Regions from separate parts of the Trichocoleus sp. FACHB-262 genome, predicted to be linked through region 1. Evidence: predicted binding sites of a transcription regulator. Region 1 holds the regulator's gene; each other region holds the start of a gene.

The links. Region 1 encodes NtcA, which controls nitrogen genes in cyanobacteria. Its sites were predicted from a motif close to TTTGTANNNNNNNNTACAAA; they were not measured.
Region 2: urtA (urea ABC transporter substrate-binding protein) is a predicted target of NtcA. The motif match lies at 3,091-3,110, and genes of this name have one in related genera.
Region 3: H6F68_RS14395 (circularly permuted type 2 ATP-grasp protein) is a predicted target of NtcA. The motif match lies at 1,910-1,929, and genes of this name have one in related genera.

What each region holds. Positions count from the first base shown of each region.
Region 1 covers NZ_JACJPK010000086.1:386,975-391,715, reverse strand. The annotation lists gene hisB (imidazoleglycerol-phosphate dehydratase HisB) at 1-640, opposite strand, end outside; gene fabI (enoyl-ACP reductase FabI) at 750-1,526, opposite strand; gene ntcA (global nitrogen regulator NtcA) at 1,910-2,581, shown strand; gene H6F68_RS19305 (DUF3084 domain-containing protein) at 2,844-4,463, shown strand; gene H6F68_RS19300 (pre-16S rRNA-processing nuclease YqgF) at 4,545-4,741, shown strand, end outside.
Region 2 covers NZ_JACJPK010000015.1:73,395-78,135, reverse strand. The annotation lists gene urtC (urea ABC transporter permease subunit UrtC) at 1-347, opposite strand, end outside; gene H6F68_RS00850 (ABC transporter permease subunit) at 415-1,575, opposite strand; gene urtA (urea ABC transporter substrate-binding protein) at 1,679-3,001, opposite strand; gene ureG (urease accessory protein UreG) at 3,221-3,814, opposite strand; gene H6F68_RS00835 (EAL domain-containing protein) at 4,094-4,741, shown strand, end outside.
Region 3 covers NZ_JACJPK010000072.1:244,977-249,717, reverse strand. The annotation lists gene H6F68_RS14400 (alpha-E domain-containing protein) at 1-403, opposite strand, end outside; gene H6F68_RS14395 (circularly permuted type 2 ATP-grasp protein) at 417-1,850, opposite strand; gene H6F68_RS14390 (zinc ribbon domain-containing protein) at 2,071-2,721, shown strand; gene H6F68_RS14385 (potassium channel family protein) at 2,718-3,806, opposite strand; gene H6F68_RS14380 (TrkA family potassium uptake protein) at 3,969-4,646, shown strand.

The DNA.
Region 1 (4,741 bases):
GACGGGGATCGGTTTCTGTGGCGATCCGCAAGGCACGAGCGAAAGCTTTGAAAGTAGCCTCAATAATATGGTGTGAGTTAATGCCATCTAACTGACGGATGTGCAGCGTCATCTGGCTGTGATTCACCACTGCCACAAAAAATTCTCGTACCAGTTGCGTGTCGTAAGTGCCGACTCGTTCGGTGGGGATTTGCAGGCCATAGCTAATGTGAGGCCGACCAGATAAATCTAGAGCTACCTGGATTAGAGCTTCGTCCAAGGGCGCGAGGAAATTGCCAAACCGGACAATGCCTTTGCGATCGCCTAACGCTTTAGCCAGAGCTTGACCCAGGGTAATGCCTACATCTTCGTTGGTGTGATGGTCATCAATTTCCAAGTCACCCGTCGCTCGCACCTCTAGGTCAAACAGCCCATGCGAAGCAATCTGATGCAACATGTGGTCGAGAAATGGAATACCTGTGGCGGCTACACAGCGACCCTGTCCATCCAAATTAATGGTGACATGCACATCTGTCTCACCCGTTTTGCGACTGACTGAGGCCACTCGTCCTGAAAATACGGGTTCTAATGATGCTCCGTTGGCCTGCTCGAAGGCTGTGCGGTGCTCTTGGGAAGACGCTTCATGAATGCTAGTCTGCATAGGCCCTACTCAATACTGGGAAGTAAAAACTGGGAAGTAGAAACAGGAAGTAAGAAACTTTGAGCCTGCACAGGCAGGCCAAACGACTGTAGTCACTGAATGGCAACCACTACATCCCCATGATCTCATAGCCAGAATCGACATAGAGGATTTGCCCTGTCATACCGCTGGACAAATCACTGCATAGGAACGCTGCCGTATTGCCAACTTCTAGTTGAGTCACAGTGCGGCGCAGGGGGGCCACTTCCTCCACATGATGAATCATGTCCAGAATTCCTCCAACCGCAGAGGAGGCGAGAGTTCTAATCGGGCCAGCAGAAATGCCATTGACTCGAATATTGTGGGGGCCCAGTTCTGCCGCCAAGTATTTAACGCTCATTTCCAAGCCCGCTTTGGCAATGCCCATAACGTTATAGTTGGGCACCACGCGCACCCCGCCCAAATAAGTCAAAGTGACAATGCTGCCGCCTTCTGTCATCAGGGGTTTAGCGGCACCACTGAGCTGAATCAACGAATAAGTGCTGATGTCTAAGGCTGTGGTAAATCCTGGCCGCGAGGTGTTGCTAAAGTGGCCAGATAAGTCATCTTTGTTGGCAAAGGCCAGACAGTGAACCAAGATATCTAGCTTGCCCCACTTCTCCTTCACAGTCTCAAAGGTGGACTGAATCTGCGCATCATCTTGCACATTGCAAGGCACAAACAAGCTGGGTTGTAGCGGTTCAACCAGTTCTGCTACTTTTTTTTCCATCTTGCCCCGCTCATCGGGCAGATAGGTAATCCCTAGGTTGGCACCCGCTTTATGGAGTTGTTGGGCAATTCCCCAAGCAATCGAGCGATTGTTAGCAATGCCTGTGACTAAGGCATTTTTTCCGGTCAGATCCAGCATGGCAATCTCTTCGTTAAGGGCAATTACGAGAATACTCAAAGATGGGGGCTTAAAGATATTGACATCGACTGTCGCTTGTAGGGTGATACGCTGCCTTGAGTCCTATCACAAGATATCTGTCTTTAGGGGGAGTAAGATAGGGTCTAAATAGGCCGCTGACAGCCAAGCTCCGTTCGTTTGTGGTCCTCGAAACAGCAGTTAAATTCTTCAGCCATTGGCGATCGCTGGCAGATTGTGTATCAAATAGAACAAAAAATGACTCTGGAGTAAGTTTAAGTGTTCTAAAGTCATCAATTGCTTACAGTTGGCTCACCTTCGTAAGGTTCATCTCCAGACGAGCGGCCCATGAAGGTTGGAGAAGGGCATCGAAAAGGTAAAAGGATATGGTAATGACGCAGGATAGGCCGTTAGCATCTGTGTTTCGTCAACTGGGAGGCGGAGCATTTCCTCCCGTGATCGAAACGTTTGATCGAGGCAAGACGATTTTCTTCCCCGGTGATCCAGCGGAGCGTGTCTACTTTTTGGTCCGAGGTGCGGTCAAACTGTCTCGCGTTTATGAAGCGGGCGAAGAAATCACCGTAGCCTTGCTGCGAGAAAATAGTGTCTTTGGGGTTCTCTCGCTGATTACGGGCAATCGTTCCGATCGCTTTTATCACGCAGTTGCTTTTACTCCGGCGGAATTGCTGTCGGTGCCCATTGAGCAAGTGGAAAAAGCCCTCAAGGATAACCCAGAGCTGTCGATGCTGATGTTGCAAGGGTTGTCTTCGCGCATCTTGCAAACGGAGATGATGATCGAAACCTTGGCCCACCGGGATATGGGATCACGCTTGGTCAGCTTCTTGCTCATCCTCTGTCGTGACTTTGGTGTTCCTGGCCCTGACGGGATCACGATTGACTTGAAATTGTCGCATCAGGCGATCGCAGAGGCGATTGGTTCCACACGGGTCACAGTCACGCGCCTACTGGGGGATCTGCGGCAGGAGAAGATGATTTCCATCCATAAGAAAAAAATTACGGTTCATAATCCCGTCGCCCTCAGTCAACAGTTCAGTTGATCTGCTATGGTTAACCTCTAGTAATAACAAGCGCTTACAGCGACTTGAATACAGCTCTCTGGCCGAGGAAGGTGCTTCATGGCACTCCTGCGAGGAAACAAAGAGAGCCGTGATGCTCTCCTGACGCTGAGGCAAGGCAGCAACTTTTGCTATCTGGGTCTGCTTGTTGTCGTCCTACAGGTGTGATGGCACACAAAACTTCCAGGGCATGAGATAGGCTGTATCTGAGTTGGGTGTGAGCCAAATGGCTTCCTGAGGGTAGATGACCAGCGGGTACATCTTAATTGTGGCAATCTTGGTGTTGGGGGGTGTGATCGCAACGGTGGGCGATCGCATCGGCACGCGCGTAGGCAAGGCTCGCCTCAGCTTGTTTAACTTGCGTCCCCGCAAAACCGCGGTCTTGGTGACGATTGTCACGGGTGGCATCATTTCTGCTTCTACACTCGCCATTTTGTTTGCTGTGAGTGATCAACTCCGGACTGGCGTTTTTGAATTGGGCAAAATTCAGAAAAACCTCTCTAGGGCGCGAGAAGACTTAGCAAAGACGAGATTTCAAAAAAACCAAGTTGAGCAAGAGCTGACCCAAGCCCGCGCTGAGCAAGTTTCGGCCCAACAACGGCTAGATCGGATTAATTTGTTTCTTAAGGCCGCGATCGCTAAGCAAGCGACGACAGAAACACAGCTAAATCGTACCCAAACCCAGCTAGGCCGAGTCGAGGCCGAAAGAGCCCGCACCGAAGCTCAACTCGACCAAACTCAGAGCCAACTGAGCCGCGCGGAAGCAGAAAAGGATCGGATTGAAGATGCCAAAGACCGCACCGAAGCAGAACTAAACCGAACTCAAACGCAACTAAGCACTGTTTCTCAGCAAGCAACGGGACTCCGCTCCGAGATCGACCGACTGGATAACGAGCGCCAAAACTTGATTAAAGAAACTAAAGATTTAGAGGTTCAACAAGCCAATCTAGAGAAAGCTGTCCAAACCTTGCAGCGGTACTACCAGTACTATCAAGCGCAATATGAAACCCTACGCCAAGGCAACGTCGCTCTCTTCCGAGGACAAGTGTTGTCAGCAGGCGTCGTGCGGATCGTTTCTCCCACAGGCGCTCAGCAAGCAGTAGACCAGTTACTGCGAGAAGCAAATCGTAACGCTATCAAGTTGACCCGTCCTGGTGCTGGTCAAGTCAGCGAACAGATTATTCAAATCACCAGACCGGAAGTAGAACAACTGGTTGACCAAATTGAAGATGGTCGCGATTACGTGATTAGAATTCTCTCAGCGGGTAACTATGTCCTAGGAGAAAAGAGCGTTCAGGTGGTGGCGAGCGCTACGTTCAACCAAGTGGCATTTCTGTCTGGTGATGTCATTGCTGCCGCTTCAGTTGATCCATCTATCCTAACTGAAGCCGACATTCAAAAGCGGATCGAACTGCTGCTAGCCGCCACGGAGTTTCGAGCCAGAGGTGCGGGGGTACTCACGGAAGGAGTACAGATCGCTGCAAATGGTCCCAGCGTCACGGCAATTTTGAGCTTTGCCGAGCAGTTGAAGCAGTATCGCCAGCCGCTCGATTTAAAGGTTGTAACCACGGGTGTGATCTACACAGCAGGCCCGCTGAAGGTGGAGTTGTTAGCGATTCAGAATGGCCAAGTGGTGCTGAGTACTAGTCGGGACATTCCTCAACCCAATCGTCCTCAACCCAACAGCAGTCCATCTCCTCAACCCAACAATGCCACTCCTAATCCAAACAATCCAAACAACAGCGTGACTCAAGAGGACGCTAATTTTGAGTTTCAACATTCAGACCCTTACCCTGGAAAAGCTCCCAATTCCAAGCCGTCAGATGTCTCTCCCAGCCCCTTCGTCAGTCCTGACGATTTGTAACGGTAGGTCGTTACAATAAAGCAGAGTAACGCTGACAAGTTGAACTGTTTCCCCGCTCTGCTGGCAAATGATTAGAATTTCATGGTCTTAAATCCTCCCCCCAATCCTGATCAGCCGATCATCTTAGGCTTCGATCCTGGTCGCCACAAATGTGGTTTAGCTGCGATGGGAGTAGACCGGACGCTACATTACCACCAAGTTATTGCAGCGGATGAGGTGGTAGCTACGATTCAACAGCTCCAAAAACAGCTACCCATCTCGATCGTAGTAATGGGGGA
Region 2 (4,741 bases), on a different contig from region 1:
ACAGGAAGCTTGGTGACGCCATACAAGCTCATGAACTCTGGTAACTGGATGCTGGCATCGGGTGGAATCTGCAACTTTAAGTGCATGGCTAAGGCATAGCCACCTAAAGCAAAAAATACTCCATGCCCCAAGCTCAGTAGACCTGTGTAGCCCCAGATCAAGTCAATGCCTAAGGCTGCGATCGCCAAGGCTAGAAATCGCCCTAACAAATTCAACCGGAAACCAGTCAGTAAAAGCGGCATCACTAAAATGAGGCCCAGTGCGATCGCGCCCACAATGCCAATTTCCATCAGCAGTGTGCGATGCCTACGCCAATCTATCCCTCGATTCCCAATTGCTGTCTCCACAACCCCAAGCCTCTCACGTCACCCAGCCAAACTCAATCCAGAATCTAAAATCGGCAATCCAAAGCTGCTATGCGTCCACCGTTCGTCCTTTCTGCGGAAACAACCCTGCCGGACGCACTTGCAGAAACACCACAATTAGCGCAAAAACCATCACCTTGGCCATGCTAGTGCTAGAGAAGAAAGTAAAAAAGTCAGCCAATGGGGGCACCGCCGTCAACAAAGGACGAAACGCATCGGAGCCGATCAGATAAGTTAAGGTGCCGATCGCCATTGCCGCCACAATGCTGCCGACCAACTTGCCAACGCCACCCACGACGACCACCATAAAGGTATCGACAATATAGTTCTGTCCGGTGTTGGGGCCAACGGAACCAAGTAAGCTCAGGGCACAGCCCGCCACACCTGCCAGCCCAGATCCCAGCGCAAAGGTAAGTGCATCTACCTTCTGAGTGGGGATGCCCAAGCAAGCACTCATGCTACGGTTTTGCGTCACAGCTCGAATTCGCAGCCCCCAAGGCGATCGCTGCAAGAACAGATAAATGGCAACGACGCAGAAAATAGTCAAGGCCACAATAAAGAGACGCACCGAGGAGACTTGAAGGCTTCCCAAAGAGAAGCCACTGCGAAGCCACTTAGGCGCGGTGACATCTACGTTTTGTGCCCCAAACCAAGGTTTAGTCACGGCCAGCTTATAAGTTTGGCTGAGGATATTGCCTGTGACCGCCGCAATGCCAAAAGAGAGCGGTAAAAGTAGCGCGATCGCCCAACCCCGCAGACGGTGCCAATCCGCACGACGAGACAGCAGCCACATTCCACCGAAAAAGAAGAGGCAAAAGAGGGCTAGACCAATCACCAGCACCCAATTCACGCTCCGCACAAACTGCTGCAAGATCAGGCTCACGCCCCAGGTAGCCAGCAAAGTTTCTAGAGGACGGCCATATAAATACCGCACCACCCCTCGTTCCAAAATTAGTCCCATTAAAGCTGCGACTAAAAAGGCTAAAGGGAGAGCAAAGAGAATGTAAGTTTCTAGCCAGTCACCCCCCAGGCTCTTGAACACATTCTGAACCACAAAGGTGGTGTAAGCCCCCAACATCATCAATTCCCCGTGGGCCATGTTGATCACACCCATGAGGCCGAACACAATGGCGAGTCCCAGTGCTGCTAGCAACAACACCGAACCGATGCCAATGCCACCCAAAATCCCATCTACCAATCCCGTCAGCAAATCTCTCCCTCCTGCGAGCTGGGATTCTGAAGAAGAACTTGGTTAATTCAGCTCCAGAATCCTTTAGCGAAGTGGCACGTAGTGCTATCTAAAATCTCAATCTCTAGGTGGTCTTGTACTTGCCACCCTTGGCTGGGTCAGACCAATCACAAGCGAAGCCCTTGGTTTCAGCTACATACTGGTTCCAAGGCACAGGAGCTACGGCTTTGTCAGTAGAGGAGACAATCTCAAACAGACCATCGTCCCGCACCTCACCAATCCGCACCACTTTAGACAAGTGATGGTTGGCAGCCAAGCTGACCTGTCCTTGTGGAGCATCAAAGGTTTGGCCGATCGCAGCAGCCCGTACCTTCTCCATGTCATCTGCCGTAGCGGCCTTCTCAACCGCTTGCTTCCAGATGTAAACCATGATGTATGCTGCTTCCATCGGGTCGTTGGTGACGCGATCGCTGCCATACTTGGCTTTGAACGCCTCTACAAACTTCTTGTTGGCAGGAGTGTCTACGGTTTGGAAATAGTTCCAAGCGGCATAATGACCCTTGAGATATTCCGGTCCGATCGCCTTCACTTCTTCTTCCGCAATACTGACAGACATAGAGGGATATTTGTCTGGTCCCATCCCTGCGCCCTGCAACTGCTTGAAGAAAGCCACGTTGCTGTCTCCATTCAGCGTGTTGTAGATCACGCCACCGTTCGGCAATGCCTGCTTGATTTTGGCAATAATTGGCGTAACTTCTGTACTGCCTAGAGGCAGGTAGTCTTCCCCGACAACTTCGGCACCTTTGGCTTCTAGCTGGGCCTTGATGATGGTGTTGGCGGTGCGAGGGAAAACATAGTCAGATCCCACCAAGAAGAATTCTTTGCCCTTGTTTTCCAGCAGCCAATCGACCGAGGGTTCAATTTGTTGGTTGGGAGCGGCTCCGGTGTAGAAGATGTTTTTGGAACATTCTTGCCCTTCATACTGCACTGGATACCAGAGCATATGATTCTTCTGCTCAAAGACAGGCAAAACTGCTTTGCGGCTGGCAGAGGTCCAGCAGCCAAAGATAGTCGCGACCTTATCTTGGTCAATTAGTTTAGTTGCTTTCTCAGCGAAGGTAGGCCAATCAGAAGCACCATCTTCGACGATCGCTTCAATTTGTTTGCCTAAAACACCACCTGCTTGATTAATTTCTGTGATCGCTAACTGTTCAGCATCTACCACGCTCTTTTCACTAATGGCCATGGTGCCGCTTAGCGAATGGAGAATCCCAACCTTGATGGTGTTGCCGCTACCAGCGGCGGCAGGTGAAGCTGCTGTCGTAGGGGAAGCACTCTCGCCTGCTTGAGGGGTGGGATTGTTGGCGCAAGCTTTTAGCAGAATGCTAGTACCAAAAGTGGCTGAGCCGTAAATCAGAAACTTGCGCCGCCCAAACTGCCTTGCCATGTTGTTATTATTCTCCTCACTCAATCTGCTAACCGGTGTCGGAAGTTACATGATTAAAGTGAGATATTATGGCGGAGCTTCTCAGGCTAATTGTATTAGCTTATACAAAATTCCGATGGCAATAAATGTTCTTAGTCGCAAACCCTGATCTTTGCGTGGGTTAAGTCAAAATAACCCCATGATTGAAAGTTCAAGGCGATCGCCAAATTCTACATACTTCTACATATTCTCTGTAATAAAATTAATCACCTGCTCTAACCCGGTCTGAGTTTTCAGATTGGTGAAAACAAATGGCTTCTGACCTCGCATTTTTGTGGCGTCTCGCTCCATGACGCCTAGGTCAGCCCCGACGAAGGGAGCCAAATCAATTTTGTTAATCACCAATAAATCTGATTTGGTGATTCCTGGTCCTCCCTTGCGAGGAATCTTGTCTCCTGCAGCCACATCGATTACGTAAATGGTGAGATCAACTAATTCGGGGCTGAAGGTAGACGCGAGATTATCACCCCCGCTTTCCACGAACAGTAAATCTAAGCTCTGGAAGCGTTGTTCCAGTTGAGCGATCGCCGCTAAGTTGATTGAGGCATCTTCGCGAATTGCAGTGTGAGGGCACCCTCCAGTTTCTACCCCAATGATGCGCTCTTGCTCCAATGCCTGATGCTTGACTAAAAACTGCGCATCTTCTTGGGTGTAAATGTCGTTGGTGACTACCGCAATATTGTATTGCTGACGTAGAGCTTTACACAGCGTCTCTACCAAAGCAGTTTTGCCAGAGCCTACTGGACCTGCGATTCCAACCCGTAGTGTACTCATCTGGAATTCTCCTAGCCAGATTAAAATTATATTCTCTAGATAAATTAAATCTTTAGTCTAAGTATTTTCTGTCGTTGCGAATTGTGACTGCACTCAGTCAGAAATGGCTGAAGAACTTCTGAGGCGCATTAAATTTTGCAGCACGAATTCTAATCTCAATCCTCCGGCATCAAAAATTTAAGATCAGGGCACATTTATGTGTATGAGAGCAAAATTTGGGCAATGTCGGTAACCGACCAAAACTTTAAGATAAGGTTAATTTGTATATTAGATAACCATATGTATCAGTACCCCATCAAAGTGCTGTTGGTTGAAGATGACGAGGACGACTACGTACTCACGCGATCGCTCCTCTCAGAAATCGAGGGTGATAAGTTTACCCTGGAATGGGTCCAGACCTATGAAGCGGCGCTGACTATGATGGGGCAGCATCGGCATAATATCTATTTAATTGACTACCGCTTAGGGCTTCATGATGGCCTAGAGCTGTTGCAGGCGGCGATCGCTCAAGGTTGCCACGCTCCTATTATCCTGCTCACCGGACAAGGTGATCAAGAAATTGATCTAGCGGCGATGCAAGCGGGTGCGGCGGACTATCTGGTGAAAGGTCGAATTGATGCTGCTTTATTAGAGCGAGCCATTCGTTACGCGATTGAGCGGAAGCGCACCCTAGAAGCACTCCGAGCCAGCGAGTCGCGTCTGGAAGGAATTTTAGCTTCCCTCGAAGATGTAGTTTGGTCGATTTCAGCTACAACCTTTGAGACCATCTATATTAGTCCTGCCGCTGCCGCGCTCTACGGTCGTCCTGTAGCGGAGTTTTACCAAAATCCCCGGCTGTGGCTGGAAGTGGTGCATCCAGAGGATTTGGAGCAGGTCGAAGCCGCATCAGAGCATCTACTCAAAGTGGGTTTCAAGAATTTAGAGTAC
Region 3 (4,741 bases), on a different contig from region 1:
CCTCAGTAAAGAAGTCCTGCCACTCTGGCAGCGAATCAGTCTCAGCCGCCTCTTTTACCATGAAGTAGAAGGCATTGAGCTGCTGCCACATCTCGGAGGAAATCACCTCACGCACAGAACGGGCATTCTCTCGCGCTGCTGACAGACAAGAGAGGATGGAATTGGGATAGTGGCGATCGAAGGTGAGAAACCGCATTACATTCTCTGCGGTCGCCTCACCATAGCGCTGTTGGAATAACGGCAAATCGCCTGTGGTCAGGATTAGAGGTTCCCATTGCTGGGTAACTCCAGGGGGAGAATCTAGCAATAAATTCAGATTCACTTCAATAAAACGAGCGACATTTTCGGCTCGTTCCACATAGCGATTCAGCCAGTAAATTGAATCCGCGACTCGACTGAGCATCACTTTTCTCTCCTTACTTGCAGACCACCCAAGTATCCTTGCTGCCGCCGCCCTGCGAGGAGTTGACGACGAGAGAGCCTTTCCTTAGTGCCACCCTGGTTAAACCGCCAGGACTGACATAGATGTTTTTGCCGTAGAGAATGTAGGGGCGCAGATCGACGTGGCACCCTTCGATTTGCTCTTCCATCAAGGTAGGCACCCGGGAAAGACAAAGGGTGGGCTGAGCGATGTAATTGCGGGGGTTAGCCTTAATTTTCTCGGCAAAGGCTTCCCGCTCTGCTGCCGAGGCTTGGGAACCAATCAACATGCCATATCCCCCCGACTCGTTCGCTGCTTTGACCACTAGTTTGTCTAGGTTAGCCAAAACATGGCTTTGCTGTTGGGGTTCCCAGCACAGATAAGTCGGGACGTTGGCGAGCATTGGCTCTTCACCTAAGTAGTAGCGAATGATTTGTGGCACATAGGCGTAAATCACTTTGTCGTCAGCGATCCCAGTTCCTAACGCATTGGCGAGGGCGACTCGTCCGGCGCGATACACGTCCATCAAGCCTGGAACACCGAGCATCGAGTCTGAGCGAAAGGCTAGCGGGTCGATAAAATCATCATCAATGCGACGGTAGATCACATCCACGCGCTGCAAGCCTTTGGTGGTTCGCATTTGCAGATAGCCATCCGCCACGACTAGATCACGCCCTTCCACCAGTTGCACGCCCATCTGCTGGGCCAAAAAGGAATGCTCAAAGTAGGCTGAGTTATAGATACCAGGGCTCAGCACCACCACGGTAGGATCGCTTAGATGCTCTGGGGCTAGATTCAGCAAGGTTTCTAGCAGGTGACTGGAGTAGTCCTCTACGGGCTGAATCGGCATGGTGTTGAAGAGTTGCGGGAAAGTACTCTTCATGACGCGGCGATTTTCTAGCACATAGGACACGCCAGAAGGACAGCGGAGGTTGTCTTCCAGCACATACCAGCGACCATCGCGATCGCGCACCAAATCAGTCCCAGTGATGTGACACCAAATGCCTCCCGGTGGATTCAGCCCCAGGCAAGGCTTGAGAAATCCAGTGGCTGAATAAATCAGCTCTGCCGGAATCACACTATCCCGCAGAATTTTTTGCTCGTTATAGATGTCATGCAGAAACAAGTTCAGCGCGTAGATGCGTTGCTTTAAGCCTTGTTCTAGTTCTTTCCATTCCTGCGCCGAGACAATGCGAGGAATGATGTCAAAGGGCATGATGCGCTCGGTGCCCTGACCATCGCTATAGACATTGAACGTTACGCCCAACTTCATCAAGGCGATCTGGGCAGATTGCTGGCGACGTTTGATTTCACTAGCGGAGAAAGAATTAAACCGCTCGATTAAGAGGGTGGCTTCCGGACGGGGCTTACTTTTGGCAATAAACAACTCGTCATAAAAACCCTCTGGATCATAATGATCAAATCGCACGGCAAACCACCCACCTTGCTGGACTCATTCATCCTTGATAGAGGCTGAGAGAGTTCGATACTGTAGCCACTGATACGGAATCTTCTTTAGAACGCTTTAGAGTCAAATAACAATTTCTATCACTCGCCGCTGTTCCTGAAACCTGCCCGAAACTTTTCTAGGGAATCTTAATACCCGTTCTCCGAACTTCCACGTTAACTTGCTAGTGAACGCGATCGCCATGCTTAATCTTTCTATGGCTTACATTGGCAATCTCAGCAGTACCGAGCAACTCCAGGTCGAGAACGTAGGAACCCAAACTGCGATCGCCTTGACCAGCGCCAGTACGAGTCAGCAGCAGAGTCAGTGGACTAGCCTCACCACAGGTCATTGGGTGGTGCCGCCCACCTTATTCCGAACTTCGGCTGGCTGGATCTTGCGGATTGAATCGGCTCAAGGTCAATTCTTTGTGCAACTGGCAGGGGGCAGGCTCAATCTGTTGACTGCGCCACCCAGCTTGACAGGGGCAGAAACTTTACCACTCCAACCAGTGGCTGGAACCAATACTGGTGCTGCTGCAGCATCATCTATGCCACCCATGCTGCCGATCGCTCCCCTATCACCCCTGCCGCCGATGTCGCCGCTGCCGTCTATGCCGCCCATGCAGATGGGAGATATGCAAATGCAGCTAGAACCCATGCAGATGCGAATGGGCAATATGCAAATGCAGATTGGCACCCCTCCCGTCACTTCAACTCCTTTAACTCCCGCTCCCGCTCCCGCACCTTCCTCCACCGAATCAGCCCAGCGCTTCTGCTCGCAGTGTGGCAAAGCAGTTAGCCTCAGCGATCGCTTTTGTGCTCAATGTGGTCATGCTTTAACCGCACCTTAAGTGTGCTTAGGTAAGCGGGGCACGCGGTGGCGAATCGGACCTAGGACTTGATTGAGTTCGCGCAGTTGCTCGGCGGTTCCCATAGAAATGAGCACATCCCCGGTCATCAAAGTTGTGTCGGCAGTGGGACCGGCAATCAAGCTACCGTCGGCCCGACGAATTGCTAGCACTAAGGCTCCGGTTTGCGATCGCAGACGAGCTTCCCGTAGAGTTTGGCCGACATAGGGGCAAGTGCCTGGCTCCAGTAAGCACTCCTCCATGTAGAATGCTCGGTCTGTCCCAGTCAAAATACCGTCGACAAAATCCATCACTTGAGGTCTGAGGGCAGCGGCGGCCATGCGTTTACCGCCCGTGATGTAAGGCGATACAACAGCATCTGCACCCCCTCGTTGTAGCTTTTTGAGGGCTTCTTCGGTGCTGGCTCTGGCGATCGCCCGGACTTGCGGATTCAGAGTTTTGGCCGAAAGCACGGTGTAGAGATTCTCGGCATCGGAAGGCAAAGCTGCTACCAAACAAACGGCTCGCTCAATCCCCACCCCAGTTAGTACCTCGTCGAGCGTGGCATCGCCTTGAATGGCCACATAGCCTAGCTCCTGCGCTTCGTGCACCTCCGCCAGATCAGAATCAATGGCAATAAAGGGGATGCCCTCAGCCTTAAACTCTAAAGCAATCTGACGACCCGTTCGCCCAAACCCACAGAGAATATAGTGTTGTGTCAGTGATTCCATGATGCGCCGTCGCTGCTGTAACCGCAGTCCTGCTTGAAAGTACCCTTGAATCAATGCTTCTGTGAACCGATTGACGATATAGCCGATCGCCACCACTCCCATCAAAATCAAGATGATAGTAAATAACCGTCCGCGATCGCCCAGCTCATGGACTTCCATAAAGCCAACGGTCGCTAGAGTAATTACGGTCATGTAGGCAGCATCCAGCCAGCGCCACCCCTCAACCCAGCAATACCAAATCGTGCCAATCAGAAACACTCCCATGAGAGCGATCGCGCCGCCGATCAATTCAGCTTTGATGCGTCGATATCTTTGCTCAATGGTGGCTTGAGAGTTAAAGAGGTTATCGGGATTCACATAGCAACGCTAAAGGGTCTCTGTTTGCAGAATACCCGCGATCGAGGGGTGTGGTGCAAAAACGTTGCGAGCTCCTCTCTCTAGGACAGGTGACTCGTGGTACAGCCGCGAGTTGTTGACAACTTGTAAAGTAAAGCAAGGGGCCTTCATCAAGGGAAAGCAATGTACGTACTGATTGGGGGAGCAGGGCTAATCGGGCTTAACTTGGCCCAGAGATTGGTGGATTTAGGACATACGGTGGCGGTGATAGACATTGACCCAGTGGCTTGCCGCTACGCCCGCGAGCAAGTGGGAGTCATGGCTTTTGAAGGCAGTGCTGTCAGCACAGAAGTTTTGCTGGAAGCGGGAATTCGCAAAGCCGATGCTTTGGCTGCGGTCCTGCGAGATGATGCCCTGAATTTAGCAATGGCTACTTTAGGTAAGCATTACGGGGTGCCGCAAATCATGGTGCGGATGCGGCATCGAGACTTTGGTGAACCCTACCGCATTGCTGGAGCGACGCATGTGATCAATGCGATCGAGCTAGCGGTATCGACAATGGTGAATGCGATCGAATATCCAGAGGTGGAATCGATCATGCACTTTGAGCAAGGCCAGATTGAAGTATTAAAGCTAGCAATTCCCAACCAATGTCATGTGGTCGGGCGCAGTGTGGCAGAAGTGGCACAAGATCAACGCTTTCCGACCGGATCTTTGATCATTGGCTATCAAACCCACCCGCAAACCTCGCTGAAAATCCCCAACGGCAGCACTGTGTTAGAACCCGGATCAACCATTTTAATTGTCACTAAGCCAGGAACCTTGCATGAGGTAATTGATTTTGTGCAGGGCTGCACTTGATACAAAAGCCTTTTGAAGGAGATATGTCATGAGGTGGAACTCCTACATGGAGTTAGCCTTGCATCACAATGCTTGAGATAGAGAAAATTTAAGGG